3 regions of the Rhizobium sp. No.120 genome follow, and region 2 is predicted to be linked to each of the others. Evidence: predicted binding sites of a transcription regulator. Region 2 holds the regulator's gene; each other region holds the start of a gene.

What was found. The regulator PhoB, encoded in region 2, activates phosphate uptake and scavenging genes when phosphate is short. The targets are predictions, from matches to a motif close to TGTCATNNANCTGTCAT.
Region 1: ACYJRZ_RS25555 (acid phosphatase) is a predicted target of PhoB. The motif match lies at 1,425-1,441, and genes of this name have one in related genera.
Region 3: phnC (phosphonate ABC transporter ATP-binding protein) is a predicted target of PhoB. The motif match lies at 4,493-4,509, and genes of this name have one in related genera.

Annotation. Positions count from the first base shown of each region.
Region 1 covers NZ_BAAJNQ010000012.1:100,522-110,814, reverse strand. Annotated here, with positions in the region: gene ACYJRZ_RS25565 (hypothetical protein) at 1-115, shown strand, start outside; gene ACYJRZ_RS25560 (cytochrome-c peroxidase) at 153-1,397, opposite strand; gene ACYJRZ_RS25555 (acid phosphatase) at 1,569-3,140, shown strand; gene ACYJRZ_RS25550 (YrdB family protein) at 3,267-3,593, shown strand; partial or broken gene ACYJRZ_RS25545 (helix-turn-helix domain-containing protein) at 3,680-3,835, shown strand; gene ACYJRZ_RS25540 (alpha/beta hydrolase fold domain-containing protein) at 3,798-4,157, opposite strand; gene ACYJRZ_RS25535 (M20/M25/M40 family metallo-hydrolase) at 4,308-5,699, opposite strand; gene ACYJRZ_RS25530 (EamA family transporter) at 5,730-6,644, opposite strand; gene ACYJRZ_RS25525 (Lrp/AsnC family transcriptional regulator) at 6,737-7,231, shown strand; partial or broken gene ACYJRZ_RS25520 (YMGG-like glycine zipper-containing protein) at 7,478-7,690, opposite strand; gene ACYJRZ_RS25515 (hypothetical protein) at 8,227-8,454, opposite strand; gene ACYJRZ_RS25510 (NUDIX hydrolase) at 8,888-9,403, opposite strand; gene ACYJRZ_RS25505 (DMT family transporter) at 9,619-10,293, shown strand, end outside.
Region 2 covers NZ_BAAJNQ010000002.1:405,985-416,277, forward strand. Annotated here, with positions in the region: gene ACYJRZ_RS07710 (substrate-binding domain-containing protein) at 1-323, shown strand, start outside; gene pstC (phosphate ABC transporter permease subunit PstC) at 386-1,867, shown strand; gene pstA (phosphate ABC transporter permease PstA) at 1,864-3,198, shown strand; gene pstB (phosphate ABC transporter ATP-binding protein PstB) at 3,214-4,029, shown strand; gene phoU (phosphate signaling complex protein PhoU) at 4,081-4,794, shown strand; gene phoB (phosphate regulon transcriptional regulator PhoB) at 4,826-5,509, shown strand; gene ACYJRZ_RS07740 (GcrA family cell cycle regulator) at 5,700-6,227, opposite strand; gene ACYJRZ_RS07745 (acetylornithine transaminase) at 6,653-7,852, shown strand; gene argF (ornithine carbamoyltransferase) at 7,926-8,843, shown strand; gene ACYJRZ_RS07755 (Hsp33 family molecular chaperone) at 9,002-9,991, shown strand; gene apaG (Co2+/Mg2+ efflux protein ApaG) at 9,999-10,293, opposite strand, start outside.
Region 3 covers NZ_BAAJNQ010000002.1:38,878-49,170, reverse strand. Annotated here, with positions in the region: gene ACYJRZ_RS05900 (carbon-phosphorus lyase complex subunit) at 1-779, shown strand, start outside; gene ACYJRZ_RS05895 (alpha-D-ribose 1-methylphosphonate 5-phosphate C-P-lyase PhnJ) at 776-1,669, shown strand; gene phnK (phosphonate C-P lyase system protein PhnK) at 1,666-2,442, shown strand; gene phnL (phosphonate C-P lyase system protein PhnL) at 2,452-3,159, shown strand; gene ACYJRZ_RS05880 (DapH/DapD/GlmU-related protein) at 3,156-3,773, shown strand; gene ACYJRZ_RS05875 (pyridoxamine 5'-phosphate oxidase family protein) at 3,867-4,421, shown strand; gene phnC (phosphonate ABC transporter ATP-binding protein) at 4,646-5,500, shown strand; gene phnD (phosphonate ABC transporter substrate-binding protein) at 5,596-6,507, shown strand; gene phnE (phosphonate ABC transporter, permease protein PhnE) at 6,591-7,571, shown strand; gene phnE (phosphonate ABC transporter, permease protein PhnE) at 7,580-8,926, shown strand; gene ACYJRZ_RS05850 (DUF1045 domain-containing protein) at 9,116-9,802, shown strand; gene ACYJRZ_RS05845 (alpha-D-ribose 1-methylphosphonate 5-triphosphate diphosphatase) at 9,818-10,293, shown strand, end outside.

The DNA of each region.
Region 1 (10,293 bases), on a different contig from region 2:
CAACTTTGCCAATGGCGCCGAACTCACCGTCGGTGACGACGGCAAGATCAACGCCTCGGGCAAAGGTTCAGACGCGATCCTTAATCTACTCGACCTGAAGGCAAGCGGCACCTAGGGATCAAGGTCCCAGCGGCCACGGACTGCGCGTCCCCTCACTTTGGCGGATCGTAGCCGTCGGTGAGCGTACGCAGGAACGCGACCACATCATCGATCTCGGCTGGAGAGAGCGCTGGGGCCTCTCCCTGCTTACGATCGAAGGGCGGATCCATATTGATGTTTGCCTTGGCTGCCAGCGGCAAATCGTCATACTTGTCCACGCTCCCATCGGGCGCCCGAGGATACCACCGCTCCGGATGCGTCTCTCGCTCGACATAAAAGCGTACGGCATCCTGTAAGGAATGAATGCTGCCATTATGGAAGAAGGTCTTACGCAGAGCAACATTGCGCAGCGTCGGCGTGCGGAAGAGCCCGCAATAGTCCTCGCGCCCGATGAAGTCGGTCCGCAAAGGACCGCATAGACCGAGATCGTAAAATGTCGGATCCTTGTTGGCGGGAATGTCTGGGTTGCGAGGCACACCAATGGCGATCAGACCATAGTCCGTGAATTGCGGCGGCGTGCCGTCGTTCCCACGCTGGCTTACATGGCAGGACGCACAATTGCCTTTATCCGACGCATTGAACAATTCGAGTCCCCTTGCCTCCTGAAGCGTGAGTACGGCCTTGCCGGCCAACACGGCATCATACTTGCTCGAATAGGGATAGAAGGTCCGATAGTCCTGCTGGAAAACTTCCAAAGCCTTTAGCACGGTGCGAAAGACATTAGCTGGATCTCGAGCGGCATTTGGTCCGACGATATCTGCGATCGCCTTACCGTGGCCCGCCTCAAGCACATGTCGTCCAATGTCGGCCTCTGATTTGTTGCCCATCTCGAACTCGGAAAACAGCGGGATTCTAGCTTGCTCGCCGCCGCGGTCGACCCGACCGTCCCAGGTCAGGCCACCGGTCGGACCGTTGTCGACGCTTTCATCGGCCTCATCCTCGGATTCGAAGAAATGCTCGGTGAAGGGTGGGACGACCTGTAGATATTTGAGCGAGGGGACCGCCCGCAAGCCTGGATGATTCAGGTCACCGCCACCGAGTTGGACCGATCGATCATTGACGGGCCCAAAGCCGTGCTCGGGATCATGGCAGGAGGAACAGGCCATCTTGCCGGAGGCCGACAGCGATGGATCGAAGAAGAGGGCTTTACCAAGTGCCGCCAGAGCTGATGTCTGTTGTCGCACCTCCGCGCGCGACATTGCTTCGCCCACGGCAGTCGACGTGATCATCAACAGCATTGCGACGAAAGCGCTAATCCCGAGCCATTGTCCTGTAGGCGGCTTCAAATGCATCGCCATGGCGCTGCCCCTTACTACAATGGCACATGTCATACGGCTATTTCATACGGTCATTATCGTTAGCGGGGTTTGGGAGCAGTTTCAATTAGCGCTTGCCTTGGATACCCGCCAGCATATGTTGCCTTATCGAAGTCGAGGCGCATCCACTAACCCCCGGGAGGACGATCCAAAATGAAGTCGATCACTGCTACCGCCATCTGCGCGTTAAGCCTTTCCGTGGCTGCGGTTGGCTCGGCCGTCGCCGGAAGTTCCGAAGCAAATGCCGGGTCGAGCGCGAAGATCGCCGTTGACCTCAAACTCATCGACACGGTCGTGGTGATCTATGCGGAAAACCGCAGTTTCGACAATCTCTATGGCAATTTCCCGGGCGCAAACGGAGTCTCGAAGGCGCCGACGGCCGCCCTCATCCAGCGCGACCGCGACGGCAAGCCATTGAAAGAATTGCCGCCGATCTGGGATGGTCTGACCGCCAAGGGCGTAACGCCGCCCGTAACGCAGGCTGAGACCGAGCATCTTCCCAATCGGCCATTCCATGTCGATGACCCCAAGGGCTTCAAGCTCGGGCTTGATACGATTACGCACGATCTCTGGCACCGCTACTATCAAAATCAAATGCAGATCGACGGTGGCCGCAACGACATGTTTGTCGCTTATGCGGATTCAGGTGCGCTGCCAATGGGTCTATGGGATGGCTCAAAAACGCCGATGTGGAAGGTGGCTCAGAAATACGTGCTGGTCGACAACTTCTTCATGGGCGCGTTCGGTGGCTCGTTCTTCAACCATCAATGGCTGATCTGCGCCTGTGCACCGTATTATCCGAACGCCGACACCAGTGCCGCCAAACCTTCCATCGCAGTCGTCGAGGCAGATGGCGTGACACTGAAGTCCGCACCCAACTCGCCGAAGTCTGCAATCGACGGCATTCCGAAATTTGTCAGCGATGGCAATCTCACGCCCGATTTCTATGCCGTCAACACAATGCAACCACCTTACCAGCCCAGTGGTAATGGTCCCGCGGCTGATGGCGACAAAGCCTTTGCTGATCCAAACAAGCCAACGACGTTGCCGCCGCAGACCGAGCCCACCATCGGCGACTTGCTTAGCCTTAAGCACGTGACCTGGGCTTGGTACGGAGGCGCATGGCAGGATGTTCTCGATAACGGAAATAAGCAGCCGACACCGAATTTCCAGTACCATCATCAACCGTTCAACTATTATGCGAGCTTCGCCCCCGGCACGGCCGCCAGGACCGAACACCTGAGAGATGGCGGCCTGGCGGGTGCCGAGTTCATCAAGGCGATCGACGCCGGCACGCTGCCTCAGGTCTCTTTCTACAAACCGCAGGGCAACCTCAATGAGCATTCCGGCTATGCCAACATTGAAGCCGGCGACGCCCATATTGCCGATGTAATCGCGCACCTGGAGAAGAGCCCGCAATGGCCCCATATGCTCGTCGTTGTCACCTATGACGAAAACGGCGGCCTTTGGGATCATGTCGCACCGCCCAAGGGTGATCGTTGGGGCCCCGGTTCCCGCATTCCCGCAATCATAGTCTCGCCCTATGCGCGCCATGGCTATGTCGATCACACACCGATGGACACGACCTCGATCCTGCGTTTCATTACGCGCCGCTTCGAGCTGCCGACGCTGCACGGCATTACCGTTCGAGACACAGCGGTCGCTGCTCATAGACAAAAGGCGCTCGGCGATCTGACCAGCGCACTCGTGCTTAAGGACAAGTGAGGCCGGATACCGGCATGAGCGCATCGCTGTGAAGGGGCCTGGGCGGTCGAACAATCGCTCCGCCTGGTCTTGGCGAACGGCCTGCATTTGCTTGAGAGAGCCACAGCTGCACGGCGGGGATGAAAGATGAAAGCGATAGCACTCGGCATCAGATTTGCACTCGAACTTTGCATACTCGCTTCGCTCGTCGCCTTGGCTGCACATCTTGCCGTGCCCATCCCGGCCCAAGTGCTTTTGGGAGTTGCGTTTTGTGCAGCAACTGCCGCCGTTTGGGGTACATTCCTTTCCCCGAAACGGAGATACGAAATTGGCGCAGCTGGAAGGGTCGTTCTCGAAGCCGGCATTTTCGTTGGAGCGGCCCTAATTTTGAATTACCTCGACTGGTCAGCGCTGGCGATCGCGCTGATCGTCGTCGCCGCAGCCGATCGGATTGCCCTTACGCTCATTCCATGAGCGGCGCTGAACAGGGACTGTCCGACCTGAGAGATAGGTGACGTTTCGTACCGGAGACATTGGTAACACTTTTCGCCTTTTGGCGGGAGGTGTTGACGGACCGGTCTCGACGGCCGGTGCGTTACGCCAACCAGTTGCCCGAGCCGGTGGAGGCAATGATCGTGCAACTCAGACAAGAGAAGCCGCATTGGGGTGCCAGGAAGATCAGAGAGCTGCTGGTGAGGCGTCTGGCCGGCGGTGTGTGCGGTGCATACGGTGCTCCCCTCGATGGCCAGTTTTGCCGCAGGTAGCAGTCGGACTTTGTTCACGAACATGTGGGGTGACTCCCGGAACGACAAGGCACCGATCTGTCGTACGTATCTGGCTCAGGCGCTCGGCGAACATGATCGTGTCGTCTCTAAGAGGATCGCATTCCGCCACGCAAAGCCATGTCGGGGGCAAAGTGCCAACATCTCCAAGTGCCGGGGAGATGCTGGGCTGGCTTCTTTCCACATTCGCCGGGACATACTGGTTGAAAAGCGTGATCATCCGTTCTCGCGACAGACCAAATCTGCCATCTCCCAGGCCTCGGTAACTCTCCGCACCGGCGTGCTCTGTATGGAGTTCGCCGAAGCCGCATAGTCTCTAATCCGGTTTCCCGTTGAATTGGGACAGGGCGAGAAAATCATCATACGGGCAGCCCACCGTGATCGCCCCTGCGCAACCCGAACTCTTCTATTGGGCGAAAGCGTCCAGCAAGCGAACCCAGCTGCGAATGCCTTTGTGAAAGCTCGTCAGGTCGTACTTCTCGTTGGGCGAGTGAATACGGTCGTCATTTCGGGCGAAACCGATAAAGAGGCTGTCCATGCACAGAATGCGTTTGAACTCACTTCCAACGGGAATAGAGCCGCCATCTCCGATGATGGCGGCAGCCTTGCCCCACTCGCGTGTGAGCGCAGCGAGAGCCTTGTTGAGGTACGGGCCTTCAGAAGGAACGGACAGCGCCGGGCTGCCGCCATAATCAGTGAAGGTCACCGAGCAATCAGCAGGGATGCGCGCACGCACATGAGCTCTGAAGGATTCTCTGATCTTTCGAGGGTCCATGTTGGAAACCAGGCGGAAAGAAATCTTTGCACTGGCCCTGGCGGGTATCACTGTTTTGAACCCTTCGCCGATGTATCCACCGGAGATGCCATTGATCTCGCAGGTGGGACGGCTCCAAAGCTTCTCTAGTACCGACCGGTCTCGTTCGCCGAATGGCAGGGAGAGGCCAACATCTGAAAGAAACGCATTTTCATCGAAGCCGAGGCCGTGCCATTGCTCTTGGATCGTAGTCGGTAGTTCGGCAACGTCATCGTAGAAGCCTTCGATCGCGACGCGACCATTTGCATCGTGCAGCGATGCAATGATCGCCGCCAAAAGTTGGTTGGGATTGCGCACGGCACCGCCATACGTACCCGAATGCAAATCCCTGTTGGCGCAGAAGATGGTCATCTCCTCGCCCACGAACCCGCGCAGCATTGTGGTGACACAAGGTGTCTGGCGGTCCCACATGTCGGTATCGCACACGAGTGCGATGTCTGCCCTCAGCTCTTGCGCATTCGCTTCGATGAAAGCGGGCAAGCTCTTGCCGCCGCTCTCTTCCTCGCCTTCGAGGAGAATGGAAACCTTGATCGGCAGCTTGCCAATGATATGACGCCAGGCACGGCATGCTTCGATGAAAGTCATGAGCTGCCCTTTATCATCGGAAGCGCCTCGGCCAGTGATGACCTTGGTGCCATCGGCGACTGTCTTGACTTGCGGCACAAACGGGTCGGTGCTCCAAAGCTCCAGGGGAGCAACGGGTTGGACGTCGTAATGGCCGTAAAACAACACGTGTGGATCCGGCCCATCGCGATCGTGGGCAAGGACGATTGGGTGGCCGGGCGTCGGATATGTGGCAACTTCGAAGCCACACGCGATGAGATCGTCGGCAAGCCACCGTGCGGCTGCCTTGCAGTCCTCAGCAAAGGCAGGATCAGTCGAGATTGATTTAATGCGCAGCAATTCCTGTAAACGTTTCACGCTTTGGTCAAGTCCGGCATCAACATGGGCGAGAACAGTATCGACGGTGGCAGTATTGGGCATAGTCCAGCTATCTCTTTTCCTAATTCTCGCCTAATTCGGCTTATGTATCGCGACACCAAGCATGACGAGAGCAACACCCGCGAGATCGATAAGTTCGGGTATTTGACGCAAGACGACCATGCCGATGATTGTCGCTATTGCCGGCAGGAGCGCCAAGAGCAGCGCAAAGCTGGAGCGAGGCAGGCGCGACATTGCAAATTGATCACAGACGTAAGGGATCACCGAGGAGCATATCCCGACCCCGATCCCCGCAAGAACCAAAAGCGGCGCACCGAAGGCATTGAGCGCATCCAGAAATCCGATTGGGGTCACGAACATAAAGGCTGCCGCCATCGCCGCGCCAAGACGCTCTACGCCCTTTGATGCTCCCCCCTGTGAAATCCTGTGTCCAAGCACGATATAGAGAACGAAGAGAGCGCCGTTCACAAATGCCCAGACGAGGCCAAGCGGATCGGAAGACCATTCTCTGCCTGCGCCCATGCCAATGAGCCGCGGCACGTCAATCAACAGAGCGACGCCGAAGACGGTCAGTGCGAAGGCGAGCCAGTTTCTGCCGGTTCGCAGCCCCCAAAGCGCAATTCCAATCGTCCCGACGAATTCTATTGCCGCAACAAGCGCAATCGGCAGGCGGTCAAGTGCCAGATAGAATGCGGAGTTCATGACCGCCAGACACGCACCCAATGATAGAAGGAGCAGCCTCTCCCTTGCTGAGGCAAGCGCAAAGGTCCGCCAAGGCTTGGTGAACGGCGTAAAAATCAGTGCGGCCGACGCAATCCGGAACCAGGCAACGCCGAGGACGCCGACAGCGGGAAACAGCAACACAGCAAATGATGGGCCAAGATAGTGAAAGACGGCCGAGACGCCAAACCACGCGTGCGGCGGAACCCGCTCGGCGATGTGGGTTGACCCTTGTGATGTGTCGGCGGGCGAGACTTGATTGTTCATGTCAGCATGATACTAAAGCAATTCAGCCTTCGGAATAACGACCGAACGTCGAGATGAGTGATAATGCCTCATGATCAAAGGTGAAAAAGACAATGCGCTTTCAAAATAGAAAGGAAGCGTTGGAGGCCGGATTTGATGAGATAGACGCGCGCCTGCTGACCGCTCTGTATAAAAATGCTCGCCTGTCGAACGCGGAACTGGCACGCCAGGTCGGGCTTTCGGCGCCCAGCGTTTCAGAGCGGGTCAGGCGGTTAGAAGATCGGGGAGTGATCACCGGCTATGGCGCTCGTGTGGATCATAGCAAGCTGGGGCTCGCGCTTACCATCATGATCCGAGCGCGGCCCCTGCCAGGCGAGATGAAGAACATGATTGAAGCAATCCGCGACACGCCTGAAATCGTGAGGTGTGACCGCATATCGGGGGACGACTGTTTTGTTGCCATCGCACATGTTCGGGATGTGCAGCAGATGGAAGCTGTGATCGACCGAATAGTTCCATACGGATCAACCAACTCGGCAATCGTCCAGTCCGCGCCCTTCGAAGCCAGATTGGGGGCGTTCGCGGAAGCGGGCAAAATCGCGCGCTAAACTGTATTTTCAAACCTGCCGAACGATGGAAACGGTCGTGCACACAACGATGCGCGGAGCCGGCAGCCCAGACACGCCATCAATGCTGGCCGGGGGATAGATCGAGCCTTTTATTCAAACCCGCATCTAATCTCCTGCAAACCCGGAAGCAAACCTCGCGGAAATTTCGATCGCGTGCTGCATCCTGCGTCTGGTAAAGAACGATCTTTCTGAAAATGCCTCTAGATCCCGTTCCGCGAGCCAGGCTCAGCATCGATCGACGTAGCGATTCCCATAGCGATCGCGGTAATAGCAGCGGCCAGGTTGCCCCGCGACATTCCCGATCAAGGCGCCGGATACGCCTCCCACGGCAGCACCAACAGCGGCGCCGCGAACATTGCCCGTTGCAACGCCTCCGACAACTGCACCCGTAGCGGCGCCAATGCCGGCTCCCCGTTCCGTCGGCGTGCAAGCTGTCTAGCACAATCCTGCACAGGCGATCATGATAAACTTGTTCATGCGAGTCTCCTTTCCAACGGCAGGTCCGGTCGATGATGACGACGGCTGCGTTTTCTTGATCCAGGGCCGCCGTTGCGTCGATAGAATGGCTGTTGCGGCGGCTCTTGTTCCGGTTATGAGCGTACGCCTTGTCGGCCCATGGGCCGCGGGTTGTACAGCCGACACCCTTTTGCAGTGGCGATTCAGTAAGAAGCTGGCGATCCCAAAAGCTGCCAATGGAGTTGCTAACTCGGAATTCGTGGCGGAGTTCCCACCGTCAGCGAAATCTTATTGCTTCTCTTCACTGATCGCTGCTTACAGAGCCGAACCACTCCAACAGCAGGGCTTAGTGCAGCCTGCGAATTGAAAGCCTGCCATTGGTTGTGGCAAGGGCTGGTCCGTTTACGTCAGCGACCGTTGCCTATTCGGCCAATGAAGCGCCGCTCCCAACCACACGGACATGATCGGCGATTTCATTTTGCCTCTCCAGAGGCTGACAGACAATCCAGTGAAACCGCTTAATCGAATGGGTTGTCAATATATACCCGATCGACAAGCTTCAAGCTGCGGTCCGGTTGCAGGATATAGGTCTCGCGTACCCGTTCGCCCCACTGATCCGTGAAGGTGTGGGGAACGATGCTGCCGACAGGTGACTTTTGTAAGCGTTGGTTCGGCTGTCCGCCGTAAGTGATGCTTCCGGGAATGGGCTTCAGCCCCTCTTGGCTTGTCTGGCAGGCCGCAAGCATGCCCGCCAAAATTCCCGCTACGACTATTCTTTTCACCGCCTGCTCCAATCCTGCTTCGATACATCAACCCAAATGTCGGTATGAAGGTTCCGCCAAGTGGATCATAGATCAGCGACGAACATCAAGCTTGAATGTTCGCCCTGTCACCGGAGGCTCCTCCGATGACAGGGCAGGACCGCCGACAGGTGATATTATTGTCGGCGACCGGGGGCGGTCGTCCACTATCCGAATAGACCTGCGTTGAACACGGACTTTAGTCTGATTATCAGAGGCACTTTTATCCAAGATGGGCCGGAATTCGATCGGTATCCGACCGTCGCAACGGTCGGATACCGATCAACGGTCCAGCCTCTGACCACCTTCGCCCGTTTCAGGAGACAAAACCCCACAGCCATTATTCTTCCAGCCGCGCAGATAGGATCGCATGGGTGATTTACTTGCCCTGCGGCTTAAAGTTGACCAGCAGTGATTTAAGCTCGATTTCGCGCACGCGGCGCGCCGCTTCGTCGGGACTGACCCAATCAATCCGGCGCTGTCCTTTCTCCTTGAACTGCGCCCCCGTTTCCTTCACCTCAATTTGGAACATGTCGACGACGCATGGCGCGACTTTTCCGTCAGGAAGCTCTTTGAGATAGGTGTACCGGCCCACCGGCACCTTCCTCACCTTGCCGCGAACACCCGCCTCCTCCCACGCCTCGGTCGCTGCCGCCTTATGAGGCTCCTTACCTTTCATTGGCCAGCCTTTTGGTACAATCCAACGGCCACTCTCGCGTGACGTAATCACCAATATCTCGATTTCGCCTTCATTACCCGTGTAGCGGAAACAAAGTGCGCCATACTGGTTGCGGAACGCGTTTGAAAACAGCTTCTCTGGCGTTCGCGCGAGCTGTTGCAGCAAGTGCTTGGCTTTGGGTAACGCAGGCTTTCCGCCTTGCTTTTTCGACTTCATGCCGTTCAGCTTGTCAGATTTCCACACCTGCCTCAATTGCATGGCGACATTTTTGAACGCGGATGAGCCGGCAGGCGACGCAATTGCCTCCTGGCTGATATTTTGATAATAATTGCATTCTGCAACTAAATGGTCGCCATTGCGCTCTGTGCCTTGCGCAGCTCTGCTGAATTCACCGACTGTTTGGATGATCGTCTAGCGACAAAGGATGTGAGATGACCGCAGCCCTGTTTCTTGCCACCGTGTTTTTTTGGGGCTCGGGCGCCATTGTGACATCCCTTCAGGCAAGCGCTTCCGCACCCGAGCTATCGGTCGCCATTCGCATGCTTCTTGTTGGATCAGGTATGCTCGCATTTTCGATCGCAACCGGCAAACCCATCACAATTGCGCGCGGCGACCGTTCGTGGGTAGTGATGCAGGGCATATTGTTTTTCGGGCTTGCTTTCATTGCCTTCTACAAGGCGACGCAGGGTATACCGAGCGGGATCGCGGCTCTGGTGCTGTCGAGTTCCTCGCTTTTCGCAGCAATTGCCAGCCGGTTTATGCTGGATCTACGGATAAGCCGCCGTGCCGCAATCGGCATAATTTTTGGCCTTATGGGACTTGGCATCGTGGCCGCCCCACAAATCTTTGCCTTGCGTCTCAACCCGCAAACCATGACGGGTTTCATCTGGGCCGCCATCGCCGCGATAGCGACCGGTGCCGGGACGGCGATCGCTGCGCGCAACCAACGACGCGGCGTGCCTATCCCGGTCCTCATGGGTTGGGGTGCATTGTGCGGATGCGGCTTTGGGTTCGCCTGGGCCGTGGTTGTCGGAACCTCCCTGACAATACCTGTAACGATCGGTTATCTGACACAGCTTGCCTATCTTGCGATTGTCGCCTCCTGC
Region 2 (10,293 bases):
CCAACAAGCATGGCATCGGCGTGTTCGGCTTGTATTTCTTTCAGAACAATGCCGACAAGCTGAAGGTCGCCACCGTTAGCGGCATCGTGCCCTCGGGCCAGACGATCGCCGATGGCACCTATCCGGTATCGCGGCCGTTGTTCTTCTACGTCAAGAAGGCCCATCTGGGTGTTATCCCGGGGCTCAAGGAATATGTCGATTTCTTCACGAGCGATCAGATGATCGGACCGGACGGCCCGCTGGCGGAATATGGTCTCGTGCCGGCACCGGATGCTGAGCGCGACCAGATCCGCAAGGATTTCGCGGGTGGGAAGATCATGTGACTGCTGAAGGGTCGAGCACCGGCGCGGCTTTCCGCTACGCCGGCGTTCGCCGGGGAATGGGAATGAGTGTATCGCTGCTGCTACTCTGCCTGTCGGTCTTCGGCGCCTCTGCTTTCGTGCTGGGGCGTGTGAGGGCGGCTGCGCTGTCGGGCGGCAAGCCCTCGTCAATGCATTCCCGCCTCGGCTATCACGGTGCATATGCCGCCATATGGGCGGTACTCCCGCCCTTGGCGCTCGTTTGCGTCTGGCTGATCGCTAGCCCCATCGTTATCGATCGCCTGGTGACCAAATCCTTTCCCGAGGAGGTTCAGTCTCTGCCGCCGGCTGAGCTCAACCTTAGCTACGGCATGGTGCGCAGCATCGCTCGCGGCATGCGCATGCTCGATAGCCAGGAGCTTGCCGATGTCGACGGCGACAGGGCCGATCTTCAGTTGCTGCTGGCGCAGAAAGGCGTTCCGCTCGCCGTTCGCCCAACGGGCTACATGATCGACGCCGCCAACAAATATAATGGCATGCGCGAAGTGAGCCGCACGGTTATGTCGGCAGCGGCGATCGTCCTATCGCTGCTTTGCGCAGCCCATGGTATTCGCGCCATTGCACCGCGTTTCCGCGCCCGCAACCGCGTCGAGCGAGTCATCCTCGGAGCCCTGATCGTCGCTTCTTCGATTGCGGTGCTGACGACGGTCGGCATTGTCGTTTCCATGCTTTCGGAGGCGGCGCGTTTCTTCAGCATGGTGCCAGCCAGCGAATTCTTCTTCGGTACCGTCTGGGACCCGCGCTTCACCGGCGCCGGCGCACAGACCTCGGGCACCTTCGGCCTGATCCCGCTGCTGGCGGGCACGATCTATATCGGGCTCGTCGCCATGCTCTTTGCCGTGCCTATCGGCCTGTTCGCGGCGATCTACATGGCCGAATATGCCTCGGCTCGCGTTCGCTCCATCGCCAAGCCGATGCTGGAGGTCCTGGCCGGCATTCCAACGATCGTCTACGGTTTCTTCGCCCTTGTCACAGTCGGCCCCTTCCTGCGCGATATCTCCGCCGAGATCGACGGTCTGATGACCGGCAACTACAGAAGCTTCATCGAGGCACAGAGCGTCTTGACGGCCGGCTTTGTCATGGGCGTGATGCTCATTCCTTACGTTTCCTCGCTGTCGGACGACATCATCATGGCCGTGCCGCGTTCGCTGCGCGACGGCTCGCTCGGGCTTGGCGCCACGCGGTCCGAAACGGTCAAGCGCGTTCTGCTGCCAGCCGCCCTTCCGGGCATTGTCGGTGCACTGCTGATGACCGCGTCGCGGGCGATCGGTGAAACCATGATCGTGGTGCTGGCCGCCGGCGTTGCCGCACGCATGCAGCTCGATCCCTTCGAGCCGATGACGACAGTCACCGTGAAGATCGTCAACCAGCTGACGGGCGATCTGGAGTTCACCTCGCCGCAGACGCTTGTCGCCTTCGCTCTCGGTATCACGCTGTTCTGCCTGACGCTGTGCCTCAACGTCTATGCGCTCTACATCGTCCGTCGATACAGGGAGCAATACGAATGAGCGACGTCGTATCCTCCTCTCAGCTCAACATGCCGCGTGGCCTGACACCGGGTGCGTCGGTGCGCCGTGATATCGGCATCAGGCGACGCTACGCGGCCGAGCGCCGCTTCCGCGCGTATGGGATCACAGCCGTCATCTTCGGGCTTATCTTTCTTGCCGTCCTGATCTTCACAGTGGTCCGCACGGGCTATACCGCTTTCGTCCAGACTTCGATCACCTTGCCGATCGAATTCTCCGAGAAGGTGATCGACCCGACGGATAAGCGGGCCACCGATCCGAAGGTTCTGATATCAGCCAACTATCCGGTTCTTGTGCGCGACGCGCTGGTGAAGGTGCTCGGCATCGATCCGGCCAATCGCGTGCTTGTGCGCGAAGCGACGGCGATGGTGTCGGACGGTGCCAGGATCGCGCTGCGCGACAGGGTCGTTGCCAATCCCTCGATCATCGGGACGACACAGAAGGTCACCTTCTTGGCCAGCGCCAATATCGATTCCGCCAACAAGGGCCAGATCGATCTGACTGTCGACGAGAAGGACCGCAAGGTATCCGACCGCCAGGTCGCCTGGATGAAGCAACTCAGCGAAAGCGGTGCGCTTTACAAGGCCTTCAACAGCGGTCTCTTCCTGTCAGGCAATTCCAGCCGCCCGGAAGCCGCCGGTCTCGGTGTCGCGCTGATCGGCTCGTTCTACCTGATGCTGACCGTTCTCGTGCTTGCCTTGCCAGTCGGCGTTGCCGCCTCGATCTATCTGGAAGAGTTCGCACCCAAGAACCGGCTGACGGATCTGATCGAGGTCAACATCAACAATCTCGCCGCCGTCCCCTCGATCGTCTACGGCCTGCTGGGTCTCTCGGTCTTCATCAACATGATGGGGCTGCCGCGCTCGGCCTCGCTGGTCGGCGGTCTGGTGCTGAGCCTGATGACGCTGCCGATGATTATCATCGCCACGCGCTCGGCGCTACGTGCGGTGCCGCCGTCGATCCGCAGCGCGGCGCTCGGGCTTGGCGCCTCGCGCATGCAGATGGTCTTCCATCACGTTCTGCCGCTAGCTATGCCCGGCATTCTGACCGGCACGATCCTCGGGCTTGCGCATGCGCTCGGCGAGACCGCGCCGCTTCTTCTGATCGGCATGGTCGCCTTCGTCGCCAATTACCCGACATCGCCGCTCGATCCTTCGACGGCGCTGCCGGTGCAGATCTACATGTGGGCGAGCGAAGCCGAGCGTGCCTTTGTCGAAAGGACGTCCGGCGCCATCATCGTCCTTCTCTTCTTCCTCGTCGCGATGAACATCGGCGCCATCTTGCTGCGCCGCCGCTTCGAGCGGCGCTGGTAAGGGAGGGCGCACGAAATGAACATGATGACGGAAGCCGCAAGCGAAAGAGCCTTGGCCAAGAAGATGATCACGATCCCCTACAAGATGATCGGCCAGGACGTTTCGGTGTTCTACGGCGACAAGCGAGCGCTTTTCGATGTCAATCTGAAGATCCGCGCCAATACGGTCACGGCTCTGATCGGCCCTTCCGGCTGTGGCAAGTCCACCTTCCTGCGCTGCCTTAACCGCATGAACGATACGATTGAGACCTGCCGCGTCACCGGCAAGATCACGCTCGACGATCAGGATGTCTACGACGACAGCATCGATGTGGTTGAGTTGCGCGCCCGCGTCGGCATGGTGTTCCAGAAGCCCAATCCGTTTCCGAAGTCCATCTTTGAGAACGTCGCCTACGGTCCGCGTATCCATGGCCTGCATCGTTCCAAGGCCGATCTTGAGCATATCGTCGAAACCAGCCTTCAGAAGGCGGGTCTATGGGGCGAGGTGAAGGATCGGCTCCACGATGCCGGCACGAGCCTGTCTGGCGGCCAGCAGCAGCGCCTTTGCATCGCGCGCGCCGTCGCGGTCAGCCCGGAGGTCATCTTGATGGACGAGCCGTGTTCGGCGCTCGATCCGATCGCGACCGCGAAGGTCGAGGATCTCATCCACGAGCTGCGGGAGAATTTCACCATCGTCATCGTGACGCATTCCATGCAGCAGGCAGCACGCGTCTCGCAGCGTACCGCAATGTTCCATCTCGGCCACCTGGTCGAGGAGAACGACACCGATAAGATGTTCACCAATCCCGACGATTTCCGCACTCAGGATTACATCATGGGCCGTTTTGGTTGATGATGGCAGGCGCGCGGCTCCTTTCACATAGTTCACCTTGAGGATAGAAAAATGGTCTCCACTCACATTCTCTCTGCCTACGACGAAGACCTGAAGTTCCTGACCCGCCGCATTGCCGAAATGGGCGGCCTGGCCGAGCAGATGGTTAGCGACAGCGTACGCGCTCTCGTCAACAGCGATGCTGCTCTCGCGCAGAAGGTCATCTCCGACGATGTCGTTCTCGACCATGCCGAGCGTGAAGTCGGCGACAAGGCGATCGTTACCATTGCACGCCGCCAGCCGATGGCAGCGGACCTGCGCGAAATCATGGGCTCGATCCGCATCGCCTCCGATCTGGAGCGCGTTGGCGATCTCGGAAAGAACACCGCAAAGCGCGTCATCGCCGTGCAGGGAACTGGTGTTCCCCGCCGTCTCGCCCGCGGCATCGAGCATCTCTCCGAACTGGCGCTGAGCCAGCTCAAGGAAGTTCTCGATGTCTACGCGACCCGCTCGCCTGACAAGGCCGTGTCGATCCGCGAGCGCGACGAAGAGATCGACGCCATGTACACCTCGCTCTTCCGCGAGATGCTGACCTACATGATGGAAGATCCGCGCAACATCACCACCTGCACGCATCTTCTCTTCTGTGCCAAGAACATTGAGCGCATCGGCGATCATGCCACCAACATCGCCGAGACGATCTATTACATGGCGACAGGCGCGCAGCCGGAAGGCGAGCGCCCGAAGGACGATACCGCCAATACCGTCGGCGCAGTGACGGAATAATCTGGAAGCGAAGAAAGGAGACCATAGGCGCATGGTTCCGAGAGTTGCTGTTGTAGAAGACGAGGAAGCGCTTAGCGTTCTGCTGCGCTACAATCTCGAGGCCGAAGGCTTCGAGGTCGACACGATCCTCAGAGGCGATGAGGCCGAGCTGCGTCTCCAGGAGCGCATCCCCGATCTCCTGATCCTCGACTGGATGCTCCCTGGCGTGTCCGGTATCGAGCTCTGCCGCCGGCTGCGCATGCGGCCGGAGACGGAGCGCCTGCCGATCATCATGCTGACGGCCCGCGGCGAGGAAAGCGAGCGTGTGCGCGGACTTTCGACCGGCGCGGACGATTACGTCGTCAAGCCGTTCTCGACGCCGGAGCTGATGGCTCGCGTCAAGGCGATGCTGCGGCGTGCCCGCCCGGAGGTTCTCTCCACGGTGCTGCGTTGCGGCGATATCGAGTTAGACCGCGAAACCCATCGCGTCCACCGCAAGAGCCGCGAAGTGCGCCTGGGGCCGACGGAATTCCGCCTGCTGGAGTTTCTGATGTCCTCGCCGGGCCGTGTCTTCTCGCGTTCGCAGCTGCTCGACGGCGTTTGGGGTCATGATATCTATGTCGACGAACGCACTGTCGACGTCCATGTCGGTCGCCTGCGCAAGGCGCTCAATTTCTCCAACATGCAGGATGTCATCCGCACTGTTCGCGGGGCGGGCTATTCCATGGAAGCTTGAGCGGGTTGCCGCTCGGGTATCACCATTACAGCGCCACGCGTCTTTCAAGACGCGTTAAGGTCGCTGTAACATCTTAAAATGCTGCAAAATTTTCCCTTAAATCGATTCCGATTTAAGGAATTATGCAGGAGCGGCGGAAACAGAAAAACGGGCCTCGAGGGGCCCGTTTTTCTTTGTCTTGCTGCCACTTTCAGCCGTTGTTGCGCCGGCGCTCATGCACCGGCTGGTAGGCCATGCGCTGATGATAGGTGCAGTAGGGCGAAGAATCCGGGCTGTCGTTGCCGCAGAAGTGGAAGTCGTCCTTCAGCGGGTCGCCGACCGGCCACTTGCAGGTGCGTTCCGTCAGTTCCGTCAGGCCGAGGCGACGGGAGATCGGAACGACGACATTCGATGCCGGGCGATACTGGATTTCATTGACGGAATCGATCTCGATCTCTTCCTTCAGCATCGTTGCGCCCTGCTGGCGGGCGACCACCGTGCGGGTAGCGACGCGCGATCCGTAGGTTGCGGTGCGGGGTGCTGCTGCGCCGCGCTTTGGCGTGCGCGCCACAGTTGTGGTGCCGCCCGCCTTCGCTCGGCCGGGGAGGTTCAGGCGATGTACCTTGCCGATAACGGCATTACGGCTTACGCCACCGAGCTGCGCAGCGATCTGGCTGGCGCTCAAACCTTCGGACCATAGCTTTTTCAGCTTCTCGACGCGTTCGTCTGTCCAATTCATGCCCTGTCTCCGCTGTCGCGTTTCCGATGGCAGAATCCCTCACCATTGCCTCGCATGGGATCGAGGCGCGAAACGCTCTAAAATTGTGGTGACTAGTTCCGCCGCATGCAGTCTAGCAATTGGTTTTTAACCTAGTGTGAGGCTGACTCCGTGACAAGAGTCGCGGGAATCTTGAGGAATCGATTTCGAGGTTTTCCCCAACTTGCTGTCCGGGCGTGGCATTTCTGCCATAGGCGCCGCCCAACCCATCTCTTTTGCCGGCAAGCGCTTTCTCGCAACTGCTAAAACGCCAGTTTTGTTGACATCGCGGTGCAAAACATCAATAGTGCCCAGGCCGCCGCGAGGCGGCATTTTTGATTTTTTCGGACCCGTTTCATCAAAGGGAAGCGATCGGTCCTTAAAGTTGTGATCCAGGAGATATGGCCATGGCCGAGACCACGCCGCTTTATGACACCTATCTGCGCGCTCCTCTGCGGTTCGAGCGAGGCGAAGGCGTCTGGCTGGTCACTGAAAATGGCGAGCGCTACCTTGATTTCGCCGCCGGCGTGGCGGTCAACTCGCTCGGTCATGCCCATCCTCATCTTGTCGCCGAGCTGAAGGCACAGGCCGACAAGGTCTGGCACCTGTCCAACCTTTATGAGGTGCCCGGCCAGGAGAAGCTGTCGAAGCGGCTGACGGAAGTGACCTTTGCCGACAAGGTGTTCTTCACCAATTCGGGCGCCGAGGCGCTGGAATGCGCCATCAAGACGGCGCGGCGCTATCAATTCGCCAAGGGACATCCCGAGAAGTTCCACATCATCACCTTCGAGGGCGCCTTCCACGGCCGCACAATCGCGACGATCGCCGCCGGCGGTCAGGAAAAGTATATCGAAGGTTTCGGCCCGAAAGCGCCGGGCTTCGATCAGGTACCGTTCGGCGATCTCGATGCCGTGCGTGCTGCCATCACAGATGCGACGGCCGGAATCCTGATCGAGCCGGTCCAGGGCGAGGGCGGCATCCGTCCGGCCACCAACGAATTCCTGCGCGGGCTGCGTGAGATCTGCGATGAACACGGCCTGCTGCTGATCCTCGACGAAGTACAGTGTGGCGTCGGCCGTACTGGCAAGCTTTTCGCCTATGAATGGGCCGGCATCAAGCCTGATATCATGGCTGTCGCCAAGGGCATCGGTGGCGGTTTCCCGCTCGGCGCCTGCCTTGCGACGGCGGAGGCCGCCTCGGGCATGAAGGCGGGGACGCATGGCTCGACCTATGGCGGCAATCCGCTCGCCATGGCGGTCGGAAATGCGGTTCTCGATATCGTGCTTGCCGAAGGTTTCCTGCAGCATGTGCGCGATGTCGCGCTGGTCTTCCGCCAGGGGCTCGCCTCGCTCAAGGATCGCTTTCCTGACATCATCGAGGACGTTCGTGGCGAAGGCCTGATGCTCGGCATCAAGGCGGCCATTCCGCAGGCGGAGTTGCTGCAGGCGATCCGTGCCGAGCATCTGCTCGGCGTGCCGGCGGGCGACAACGTCATCCGTCTGCTGCCGCCGCTGGTCGTTACCGCCGAAGAAGCACGCGAAGGTCTTGCTCGCCTGGAGCGTGCCGCCGAGCGTGCGCGCGCTGCCCGCGTCAAAAAATCGGCTTGAGCTTACCGCCCGCATTTGGGGCGTTCGTGCCCCACGCGGGCGTTATTGTTTTTTCTGGAGCACAGGTAAGGACATGGCTTCTCCGAAACACTTTCTCGATCTCTCTGCCGTTCCGGCTGCCGATCTGCGCAATATCATCGATGACGCGATGGTGCGAAAGAGCGCGCAGAAGGCTGGCACTGCCGACAAGCCGCTGGCCGGCAAGATGCTGGCGATGATCTTCGAGAAGCCGTCCACCCGAACTCGTGTTTCCTTCGACGTCGGCATGCGCCAGCTCGGCGGCGAAACGCTGTTCCTCTCGGGTACCGAGATGCAGCTTGGTCGCGCCGAAACGATTGGCGATACCGCTAAGGTGCTGTCGCGCTATGTCGACGCGATCATGATCCGCACGACGGATCATTCGCGCCTGCTGGAGTTGGCGGAACATGCGACGGTTCCGGTCATCAATGCGCTGACCGACGATACGCATCCCTGCCAGATCATGGCCGACATCATGACCTTTGAAGAGCATCGCGGCCCGATCAAGGGCAAGACGCTTGCCTGGACGGGCGACGGCAACAACGTGCTGCATTCGCTGATCGAAGGCGCGGCACGCTTCGGCTATCGCATGAATATGGCGGTACCCCTTGGTTCCGAGCCGAAGGATCACTATCTGAACTGGGCCCGCAACGAGGGCGCCGAAATCATGCTCTCGCATGATGCAGACCGTGCGGTCGCCGGCGCCGATTGCGTGGTAACCGATACCTGGGTTTCCATGAATCAGGAGCACCGGGCACGCGGTCACAACGTCTTTCAGCCCTATCAGGTCAACAAGGCTTTGATGGCACAGGCCGGCAAAGACGCTTTGTTCATGCATTGCCTGCCCGCCCATCGCGGAGAGGAAGTGACGGACGAGGTGATCGACGGTCCGCAATCCGTTGTCTTCGATGAGGCGGAAAACCGCCTTCATGCGCAAAAGTCGATTCTTGCTTGGTGCCTGGGCGCGATCTGAAGATATCAAACCGCGTCTGAAGGGCGCGGGCCCTAGAGCCGGATGGTCCCAGGTCGAAGCGACCTAGGACCTGAATCCGGTCTAGAATCAAAGAATAGAGCATGACGGCGCCCGAAAACCGCTCTCACTTTTCGGCGTCATGCTGCAGGAGTAAAGCAATGGCAGAAAATGCCGCCTCGCTGGGTCAGTTCGATTTCGCCGGTGACGATCATGTCGTTCCCTTCCAGGTGGAAGGTCTGGATGTGCGCGGCCGTGCCGTGCAGCTTGGTCCGCTGCTGGACGCCATTCTCGCCCGGCACGACTATCCGGCGCCGGTCGCACGGCTGCTCGCCGAAGCTATCGTCCTGACCGTCCTGCTTGGCACGTCGCTGAAGTTCGAAGGCAAGTTCACCGTGCAGACCAAGGGCGACGGTCCCGTCGACCTTCTGGTCGCCGATTTCTCGACCCCGGAAAACGTCCGGGCCTATGCCCGTTTCGATGAAGAAGCGCTGGCAAAGGCAGTTGCCGAAGGCCGGACCGAGCCGGAGCAGCTGCTCGGCAAGGGCGTGCTCGCTTTCACCATCGATCAGGGCCGTTTCACGCAGCCTTATCAGGGCATTGTCGCACTTGACGGCGCGTCGCTCGAGGAGATTGCAGGCACCTATTTCCGTCAGTCTGAACAGATCCCGACGCGCGTGCGTCTGGGCGCTGCAGAACTTTTCGATCGTGATGAAAACGGCAAGCCGCGTCACCGCTGGCGGGCTGGTGGCCTGATCGCCCAGTTCTTGCCGGAAGCGCCTGAGCGCATGCGCCAGCCGGACCTGCATGGTGGCGATGGCGATACAGGCGTGCGTGATCATGTCGAGGATGACGCCTGGTCGGAAGCCCGCAGCCTGGTGGAAACCATCGACGCCGACGAATTGACGGATCCGCAAGTCGGCACCGAGCGGCTTCTCTATCGCCTCTTCCACGAGCGCGGCGTACGCGTCTATGAACCGAAGGCCGTCTATGACCGCTGTTCGTGCTCGCGCGACAAGCTGAAGGGCGTCTTGAAGGGCTTCACGGCCGAGGAGATCGAGGCCAGTCAGGAGAATGGCGAAATTGCCGTGACCTGCGAGTTCTGCTCGACGACCTATCGTTTCGAAGTGTCCGAGATAGAAGCGGCCTGAGTCAGCTTTAATTCAGCGTGCGCAGCAGGTTTGGCGTATCGAGAGAGAAGGCGGGGATCTTGACATGGAATTGCTCCCCGTCGTCCGTCTCCATCTGGTAATGGCCGAACATCATGCCTGACGGTGTATCCAGCGGGCAGCCCGAGGAATATTCATAGGTATCGCCGGGCTTCAGGTGCGGCTGCTCGCCGACCACGCCGGGTCCCGTCACCTCATCCACGATGCCGTTCATGTCGGTAATGTGCCAGTAGCGCGTCACCAGCTTCACGGCTTTCTTCGAATGGTTGGAGATGACGATGCGG
Region 3 (10,293 bases), 370 kb from region 2:
ATTTGCCGGGTGGCCAGCTTCTCGGCCCGACCTTCGATTATACGCACCGTCTGCTCGACCCCAGCCTTTTGACCGACGAGCCTGTCGATGAGCCGATGCAGCGGCCAGCTGAAGATGGCCGCGTGATGCGTGTCTCGGAAATTCTCGGCCAGGAAGGACTGATCGAAGGCGACGGCACTATGCCTGTCGATCACGAGATCGGCGACCTGACGCGCGAGCCGCTGGAGTTCCCGATGACCCGCGACCTTCGCCTGCAGGCGCTCGCCCGCGGCGACGAAGGCTTCCTGCTGGCGCTCGGCTATTCGACCCAGCGCGGCTATGGCCGCACCCACCCCTTCACCGGCGAAATCCGTATCGGCGAGGTGGAAGTGGAATTCGAGGTGCAGGAACTCGGCTTTGCCGTCTCGCTCGGCCGCATCCAGGTGACCGAATGCCAGATGGTCAACCAGTTCAAGGGCTCGGCTAAGGCACCGCCACAGTTCACCCGTGGCTATGGCCTGGTCTTCGGCCAGAGCGAGCGCAAGGCCATGGCAATGTCACTGGTCGACCGCGCGCTGCGCGCCGAAGAGCTCGGCGAAGACATCGTTGCGCCGGCACAGGACGAGGAATTCGTCATTTCCCACTCCGACAACGTGCAGGCGACGGGCTTCGTCGAACATCTGAAGCTGCCGCATTATGTCGACTTCCAGGCCGAACTCGACCTGGTGCGGCGCATGCGCCGCGACTTCGAGGCCGCTCGCGATCGCGGCATGGAACCCATGACGGAGGCAGCCGAATGACCGAACTCGCCACCTACAATTTCGCCTATCTCGACGAACAGACCAAGCGGATGATCCGCCGCGCCATTCTGAAGGCGATCGCCATTCCCGGCTATCAGGTGCCTTTCGCCTCCCGCGAAATGCCGATGCCTTACGGCTGGGGCACCGGCGGCGTGCAGCTGACGGCGGCGATCATCGGCCCGCAGGACGTGCTGAAGGTCATCGACCAGGGTGCCGACGACACGACGAACGCCGTTTCCATCCGCGCCTTCTTCCAGAAGGTCGCCAATGTCGCTGTCACCACCCGCACGGAAGAGGCGACCATCATCCAGACGCGCCACCGCATTCCGGAAGCCAAGCTCGGGCCGAACCAGGTGCTGGTTTACCAGGTGCCGATCCCAGAACCCTTACGCTTCCTGGAGCCGCGTGAGACCGAGACGCGCAAGATGCATGCGCTGGAGGAATACGGCCTCATGCATGTGAAGCTCTATGAGGATATCGCCCGCAACGGCCGCATTGCCACGACCTACGCCTATCCGGTCAAGGTCGCCGGCCGCTACGTCATGGACCCATCGCCGACGCCGAAGTTCGACAATCCGAAAATGCATCTGTCGGACGCGCTGCAGCTGTTTGGCGCCGGCCGCGAGAAGCGTATTTATGCCGTGCCGCCCTATACGGAAGTGGTCAGCCTGGATTTCGAGGATCATCCATTCGAAGTGCAACGCTTCGACAAGCCCTGCGCTCTTTGCGGCGCCGAGCAGGTCTATCTCGACGAAGTGATCCTCGACGACAAGGGCGGACGCATGTTCGTCTGCTCCGATACCGATTTCTGCGAGGATCGCCGCGCCCACGGCCATGCCGGGCCTATGCTGGCGTCAAATGGGCTCGCATCCAAGGAGGCTGCCGAATGAGTGACTCACCCCTTCTCAAGGTCAAGGACGTCTCGAAATTCTACGGCAGCCGCATCGGTTGCCGCGATGTGTCCTTCGAACTCTGGCCCGGCGAAGTGTTGGCTATCGTCGGCGAATCCGGCTCCGGCAAGACGACGCTGCTCAACTGCATCTCGACACGGCTACTGCCGACGACAGGCAGCGTCGAATACCATATGCGCGACGAGACCTATCGCGATCTCTTCCGCATGAACGAGGCCGAGCGCCGCTTCCTGATGCGCACCGACTGGGGCTTCGTGCACCAGAACCCGGCCGATGGTCTGCGCATGACGGTCTCGGCCGGCGCCAATGTCGGCGAGCGGCTGATGGCGATCGGCAACCGCCACTATGGCAACATCCGCCACACAGCCATCGACTGGCTGGAGCGGGTCGAGATCGATGCCGACCGCATCGACGATCAGCCACGCGCCTTCTCCGGCGGCATGCGCCAACGCCTGCAGATTGCCCGCAATCTGGTGACTGGCCCCCGGCTGGTCTTCATGGATGAGCCAACCGGCGGTCTTGATGTATCCGTGCAGGCCCGTCTGCTCGACCTGGTCCGCGGTCTCGTCAACGATCTCGGCCTGTCGGCCATCATCGTAACCCACGATCTCGCGGTCGCCCGCCTCCTGTCGCATCGCATGATGGTGATGAAGGACGGCCAGGTGATCGAGCATGGTTTGACCGACCGCGTGCTCGACGATCCGCGCGAACCCTATACGCAACTGCTGGTCTCTTCGATCCTGCAGGTCTGAGGAAGAAACATGGCAACCCCACTCGTCGTTTCCGAAGTATTCAAGAGCTTCACCATGCATCTGCGCGACGGCATTCGCCTGCCGGTCGTTGCCGATGTCTCCTTCTCCGTCGCCGCCGGCGAATGCGTCGTGCTCGGCGGTCCGTCCGGCATCGGCAAGAGCTCGTTGCTGAAGATGATCTATGGCAACTATGCCGTCGACAGCGGCCAGATCCTGGTCACTCACCGGGACAGGATCGTCGATCTCGCCACTGCCGATCCGCGCACCGTGCTTGACGTCCGCCGCCAGACAATGGGCTATGTCAGCCAGTTCCTGCGCACCGTGCCGCGCGTCGCCGCCATCGATGTCGTTGCCGAGCCGTTGCTGGCACGCGGTGTGACCGTGAGCGAAGCCCGCGAAAGGGCAGCCGAACTGCTGGCGCAGCTGAATCTCCCGAAGGAACTCTGGCAACTGCCACCTGCCACCTTCTCGGGCGGCGAGCAGCAGCGCGTCAACATCGCCCGTGGTTTCATCACCGATCACGCCATCCTGCTGCTCGACGAACCAACGGCATCGCTCGACGCCCGCAATCGTGCCGTCGTCGTCGACATGATCGAGCAGAAGAAGGAAGCCGGCGTAGCACTGCTGGGCATTTTCCATGATGAGGAAGTGCGCGAGGCCGTCAGCAGCCGCATTCTCGACGTCTCGCAGTTCTCGCCGCGGAAGGCCGCCGCATGAGCCGCAAATTGGGCGAGACGCCCTTCATCAGCGCCTCGGCCAGCGTCAGCAATTCGACGCTCGGCCGCTATACCGAGGTCTCCGACCGCTGCCGCATCGACGAAGTCGAGATGGGCGATTATTCCTACATCATGCAGGATGGCGCGGTCTGGTGCGCGACGATCGGCAAATTCGTCAACATCGCCGCCGCCGTGCGCATCAACGCCACCAACCATCCGACATGGCGTGCGACGCTGCACCATTTCACCTATCGCGCGGCCGACTACTGGCCTGACGCCGATATGGAGACGGATTTTTTCACCTGGCGGCGCGACAACCGGGTCGTTATCGGTCACGACGTCTGGATCGGTCACGGCGCCACGATCCTGCCGGGTGTGACAGTCGGCAACGGTGCCGTCATAGGGGCCGGCGCGGTCGTCTCCAAGGATGTCGCCCCCTATACGATCGTCGGCGGCGTGCCGGCCAAGCTGATCCGCGAACGCTTCACCGCCGAAATCGGTGCGCGCATGGATAGGCTTGCCTGGTGGGATTGGGATCACGACCGGCTGCGCACGGCGCTTGCCGATTTCCGTGCCTTATCTGCGGAAGATTTCCTGGATCGCTACGCCGCCTGAGGACGCTTTTCACCCTCAGCGGGCTTGCGAGGCGGTGACAAGCGATCCAGCTTTCAGATGATCCTTGCAAGGACGGGATCGAGAGGAGTTTCTATGGCAAAACAGTTTTCCAGCGTCGACGATCGCCTGCGCGATTTCATCGCGCGGCAGCATATCTTCTTCACGGCATCTGCGACATCGGCGTCCCGGGTCAATGTTTCGCCACGCGAAACGTTGTGCCTGCGGATCATCTCCCCGAACACCGCCATCTATCTCGACCGCACTGGCAGCGGCAACGAGACCGCGGCGCATATGAAGGCCGACGGACGGCTGACGATCATGTTCTGCGCCGTCGAGGGGCCGCCGATGATCCTGCGCCTCTATGGCCGCGGCCGGATCATCCATCGCTCGACGCCCGAATATCGTGAATTGCTGCAAAATCACTATGCGGATGAAGAGCCGCTCGGTGCACGGCAGATCGTGTGGCTGGACTTCGATCTCGTGCAGACCTCCTGCGGCTTCGGTGTGCCGCTCTTTTCCTATGAAGGCGAGAGGCCGAGCCTCGACCAATGGGCCAAAGCCAAGGGTCCTGATGGCATTGAAGAATATCGGCGCGAGAAAAATAGCTTCAGCATGGACGGCCTGCCGACCGGCATGTTTGATGGCTAAATTTAACGGAAAGCCCTCAGCCGGCTAATCTTGCGAAAACGACGGGAATTGTAACAGCAGTTACATAAAACTGACATCGGAGCTTCATGAAGCGGGACTAATCGGTTGCCTTGTGATTGGCGCCGACCCCGTCGAAACTCCCTTCGAGGCAGGGGCATGCGCCCATTCTTAGCACCGGTACCGCTGAAATTTCTGCAGCCCGGCAGCCGCGAAAGGGAAGCACTATGTTCGAACTCAGGAATGTCTCGCGCCGGTTTGGAAACAAGCTCGCTGTCGATTCCGTCACTTTGGACATACCGCAGGGACAGATGGTCGGTGTCATTGGCCGCTCCGGCGCTGGCAAGTCGACGCTGCTGCGCATGATCAATCGCCTCGCCGATCCGAGCTCCGGTTCCATCCATTTCGCCGGCACCGAGGTTTCGAAGCTCAGCGGCCGTGCGCTGCGGAGCTGGCAGCGCGATTGCGCCATGATCTTCCAGCAGTTCAACCTCGTGCCGCGCCTTGACGTGCTCACCAACGTCATGCTCGGCCGCCTCAACCATCGCTCGACGGTTCTGAGCCTGCTCTCCGTCTTCACCCGCGAAGAGCGCATCGAAGCCATCGCGGCGCTTGAGCGCCTCGGCATCGAGCAGACGGCCCTGCAGATGGCCGGCACACTTTCCGGCGGTCAGCAGCAGCGCGTCGCCATCGCCCGCGCCCTGATGCAGCAGCCGAAGATGATGCTGGCCGACGAGCCAATCGCCTCGCTCGATCCCCTGAATGCCAAGATCGTCATGGATGCGCTGCGGGATATCAACGAGCGCGAAGGCATCACCGTCATCACTAACCTGCATACGCTGGACACGGCGCGCAACTACTGCGAACGCATCGTCGGCATGGCAGCCGGCAAGGTCGTCTTCGACGGCAAGCCGACCGATCTGACGGCAGCAGCCGTCAAGGAAATCTATGGCACCGACAAGGACGGCGCCGGCATCAACGAGACTATGACGTCGACATCCATCAACATAGCCGATCCGGCCGCGCAAGCCGCGGCGACTGAATCTGCCGGCCCGCAACCGCTGGCACTGGCCGGTCTCTGAGAGGGACGGCCGGGATCGAAGGCCCGCGTCAAGGGCGCATTTCTTCTATCAGACCGAAGACATCCGGGGACACCGGTTAATCAGGAGACGAACCCATGTTGAAGAAAGCACTTTTTGCCGCTACGGCGCTCGTTGCGCTCGCAGCCGGCGCTGCTGCTAATGCTGCAGACCTCAAGGAATTCCGAGTCGGCATTCTCGGCGGCGAAAACGAAGCCGACCGCCTGCGCAACTATGCCTGCCTTTCCGATCACCTGAAGAAGGAATTCGGTTTCGAGAAGGTTTCGCTCTTCCCAGCCGCAGACTATAACGGCGTTATCCAGGGCCTGCTCGGCGGCACGCTCGACTTCGCGGAACTCGGCGCTTCCGGCTACGCAGCCGTCGCCATCAAGGACCCGAAAGCCGTTACCCCGATCCTGACCACGCAGCAGACCGACGGCTCCACCGGCTATTACTCGATCGGCCTTGCCCTCAAGTCTTCCGGCATCAAGACGATCATGGACGCCAAGGGCAAGAAGCTCGGCTACGCCGATCCGGACTCCACCTCGGGCTACCTCGTTCCGCTGACGCAGATTCCGAAGACCACCGGCGTGCCGAACGACAAGTTCTTCGGCTCGACCCAGTTCAACGGCGGCCATGAGAACAATCTGCTCGCCGCTTACGACGGCAAGGTCGACGTTGCTGTCGACGATTCCTCGGGCGTTGGCGATTTCAAGGACGGCTTCACCTCCGGCACCTTCCGCAAGGAAGTCGACAAGGGCGCCGTCGACCCGAACAAGCTCGTCGAAGTCTGGCGTTCGCCGCTGATCCCGAACGGTCCACTCGTGGTTCGCAACGCTCTCGGCACCGAATGGCAGACCAAGCTGGCTGACTTCTTCATGAAGCTGCCGACGACCGACGCCAAGTGCTTCAACGCCATCGAAGGCGGCGACTTCAAGGGCTACGTCAAGGTTACTCCGGACTTCTACAACGCCGTCATCGACGTTCGTAAGGCTGCCATCGGCGGCTGATCCGCATCCCGATAATGGGGCGGCCGGCAACGGCCGCCCTTTTGCTATTCACACCCCTTTGCGATTCACAAGGGCAGGACTTTATGACGATCGCCGATACGCACCCGAACATGCAAAGCGCGCCGCAGAGCGCCAAGGAGATCGGCGATGCCTGGAGCAAGATGGTGGCCAAGCGCCGCCTCTACACTGGCATCGGTCTCGCGATCCTGCTCGTCGCCTTCATCAGCTCCGTACGCTTCGCCGACGAAAACAATGCCGGGCATTTCTTCGACCGCCTGCCGCATCTCTTCGATTTCCTGAGCTGGCTCATTCCAAAGGACTGGGCCGACGTCTACCGCGCGCTTTTCGACCTGCCGAGCCCGAACGGGGCCAACGGCGCGGGCGGCGAGGAATTCAATTTCCCGCTCGGCCGCGTCTATGTCTGGGGCGATTTCTATATCCCCGAATATTTCGAACTGATGATCATCACGATCAACGTGGCGCTGGTATCGACCATCATCGGCTTCGTCTTTGCCGTGCCTATGAGCTTCTTCGCCGCCCGCAACATGTCACCCTCCAATCCAATCCGGCTGGTGACCAAGCGCATCATGGAATTCCTGCGCGCTTTTCCCGAGATCGTCATCGCCGGGCTATTTTCGGCGATCCTGTCGATCGGCCCGATTGCCGCCATCATCGCCGTCGGCCTGCACACGATCGGTGCGCTTGGCAAACTCTTCTACGAAGTCGTCGAGAATATCGACATGAAGCCCGACGAGGGCATGCGCGCCGTCGGCGCGAGCTGGAGCGAGCGCGTGCGCTTCGCCGCGCTGCCGCAGGTGCTGCCGAACTTCATGTCCTACGCGCTGCTGCGTCTGGAGATCAACGTTCGCGCCTCCACCATCATCGGCGCCGTCGGTGGCGGCGGCATTGGCGAGGAGCTGAAGCTTGCAATTTCGCGCGGCTTTGGCGCCAAGACGTTAGCGCTGGTGTTGCTTCTCTTCCTGACGATCATCGCTGTCGATCAGTTTTCCGCATGGCTCCGCCGCCGTCTCGTTGGCGAACACGCCTTTCTTTTGCAGCATTGAGGTTGACCATGTCCGTCATCGACGCCGGCCGTATGCAGGAAATCGAAGCGCGTTATCCGGAGATCCTTCACCGGTCCTTCCACCAGCGTTTCGGCGCGCTGATGATATTCATTGGTGTCGTCCTCTATGGCATTTATGCAGTCTGGTTCTTCGATCTGCCAAAAGTCATTTCGGAAGCACATTGGGAGCGCGTCGGGATCTATCTTAGCGAATGGGTGAGCTATGACGTGCAGCCGGAGTTCCGCATCTCCGGCGACAAGATCACCATCAAGTATCCGCGCTTTTCGCCTTTAGGCGACAATCCGCATCCCGACTGGGTGAAGACCAATCCTGATGGCAGCATGATCGTTTCCGTCAGCGGAACGAGCCGTACGGTAACCGTCACCAAGACGCAGGCCATCGTGACCGCGCACGGCATTACGATTCCAATCGATATTGCCGGCAATGTGCCGAAAATCGTCGGCTCAGAGCCCGTTCCTAGCTGGATGACCGTCTATGACGACAATATCCTCGTCAATCTCGGCTTTGCCGGCGATGCCAGCATTTCCGCCGATCGCGTGAAGATCCGCAAGCGTTTCCTCGGCTGGGCCAACTTCGTCTTCGATACGCATTCGCCCTTCTTCGACAAGCCGGCGAGCGAAGTCATAAGCCTGATCGTTTCCGGGCCGCGGCTCGATCCCACACAGTCCAATCTTTCGCTTGCCTTCGACAATATCTGGAACAATGGCGCATGGCAGCATGGCGACGTCTGGACCAAGCTGTTCCAGACGATCGTCATGGCCTTTCTCGGGACGTTACTCGGTTCGCTCGCGGCCTTTCCGCTCGCCTTCCTGGCAGCGCGCAATATCACGCCGAACCGGTTGCTCAATCAGATCCTCAAACGCCTCTTCGACTTCCTGCGCTCGGTGGACATGCTGATCTGGGCGCTGTTCCTGACGCGCGCCTTCGGCCCCGGTCCGCTTGCGGGCAGCGGCGCGATCTTCCTCACGGAGACAGGCACGCTCGGCAAGCTCTACTCCGAGGGCCTGGAGAATATCGACAACAAGCCGCGCGAGGGCGTGAAGTCCACCGGTTCGCCCACCATCCTCGTGCATCGCTACGGCATTATGCCGCAGATCGTGCCCGTCTTTGTCAGCCAGACGCTCTACCAGTGGGAATCCAACGTGCGCGGCGCGACCATCATCGGTGCCGTCGGTGCGGGCGGCATAGGCCTCAAGCTCTGGGAGGCGATGCGCACCAATGCCAACTGGGAAAATGTCGCCTACATGGTGCTTTTGATCCTGATCGTCGTCTTCCTGTTCGACGCCGCATCCAACGCCTTGCGCTCGCGGCTAATGGGTACGCGAGCGAAATAAAAAAGACCGAGAAAAAATCATTTCTCATCATCATTCTGTCACGGGAATCCGGTAGCGCAGGCCGGCAAGAACTCAGCGGTCAAACCAGCTTTAGCCGGATTCGAACCGTTGCTGCCTTGCTGCTCTTGCGGTTTGAAGCAAATCACCCAACAGTGTCCCGCGCAGCCCGTTTTTCCAAGGAATGCAGCCTTGCGCTATGCTCTCTATTTCACGCCACCCAAAGACGATCCGTTGACATCGCTTGCCGCCCGCTGGCTCGGTCGCGACGCTTTTTCCGGCGAGATTTTTTCCGATAAGGCCATGGGGCCGCTGCCGGAAGGTCACGCCGAGCTGACCGCCGATCCGCGCCGCTATGGCTTTCACGCCACGCTGAAGGCACCGTTCGAGCTCGCAGCTTCGGTGACCGAACGCGACCTCCTCGAGGTCACAGCCGAATTCGCCTCGCAGACCAAGGCTTTCACCATTCCCGAACTCGTGCTCGGCCAGCTCGGTCATTTCTTTGCGCTCGTCCCCGCCTCGCTTTACCAGCCGCTACAGGATTTCGCCTCCAGTGTGGTGAAAACCTTCGAGCCGTTCCGCGCACCGCTTTCGGATCATGATATCGCCCGGCGAAAGCCGGAGGGTCTCACAGAACCAGAGCGTGCGAATCTGCTGCGCTGGGGCTATCCTTACGTCAATGACGAGTTCCGTTTCCATATGACGCTGACGGGGCGCGTCCCGGCCGAGCGGCAGGCCGAGATGCACAACATCCTGCGCGAACGTTTCGCCGAACATACCGGCAAGCCGCTCGATATTTCCGGCCTCGCCATCTTCGTCGAAGAACAGCGCGGCGCTCCCTTTACCGTCCGTTCCTGGCTGCCGCTTGCCGGCGCCTAACATGAAAGATCCGACATGACCAAAGAAACCGTCCTTTCCAACGCCCGCATCGTCCTTGAAGATAAGATCGTCGAGGGCTCCGTGCTGATCCGTGACGGGCACATTGCCGCCATTTCCGAGGGCACGTCAGATATCGGGGAGGATTTCGAGGGCGATTTTCTGATTCCCGGTCTGGTCGAGCTGCATACCGACCATCTCGAAGCGCACTATTCCCCGCGTCCGGGCGTCCGCTGGAACAAGACGGCGGCGATCCAGGCGCATGATGCGCAGATCGTCACCTCGGGCATTACGACCGTGTTCGACTGCCTGCGCATGGGCTCGGACGAGGACGGCGGTTTCGAAAAGGGCGAGATGCGCGATATGGCCGATGCTATCCAGGCCGCGCAACGCGAAGACCGCTTGCGCGCCGATCACCTGATTCACCTGCGCTGCGAAGTCTCCTCCGACAACGTGCTCGACCACTTCGAGGATTTCGAGAAGGACCCTTATGT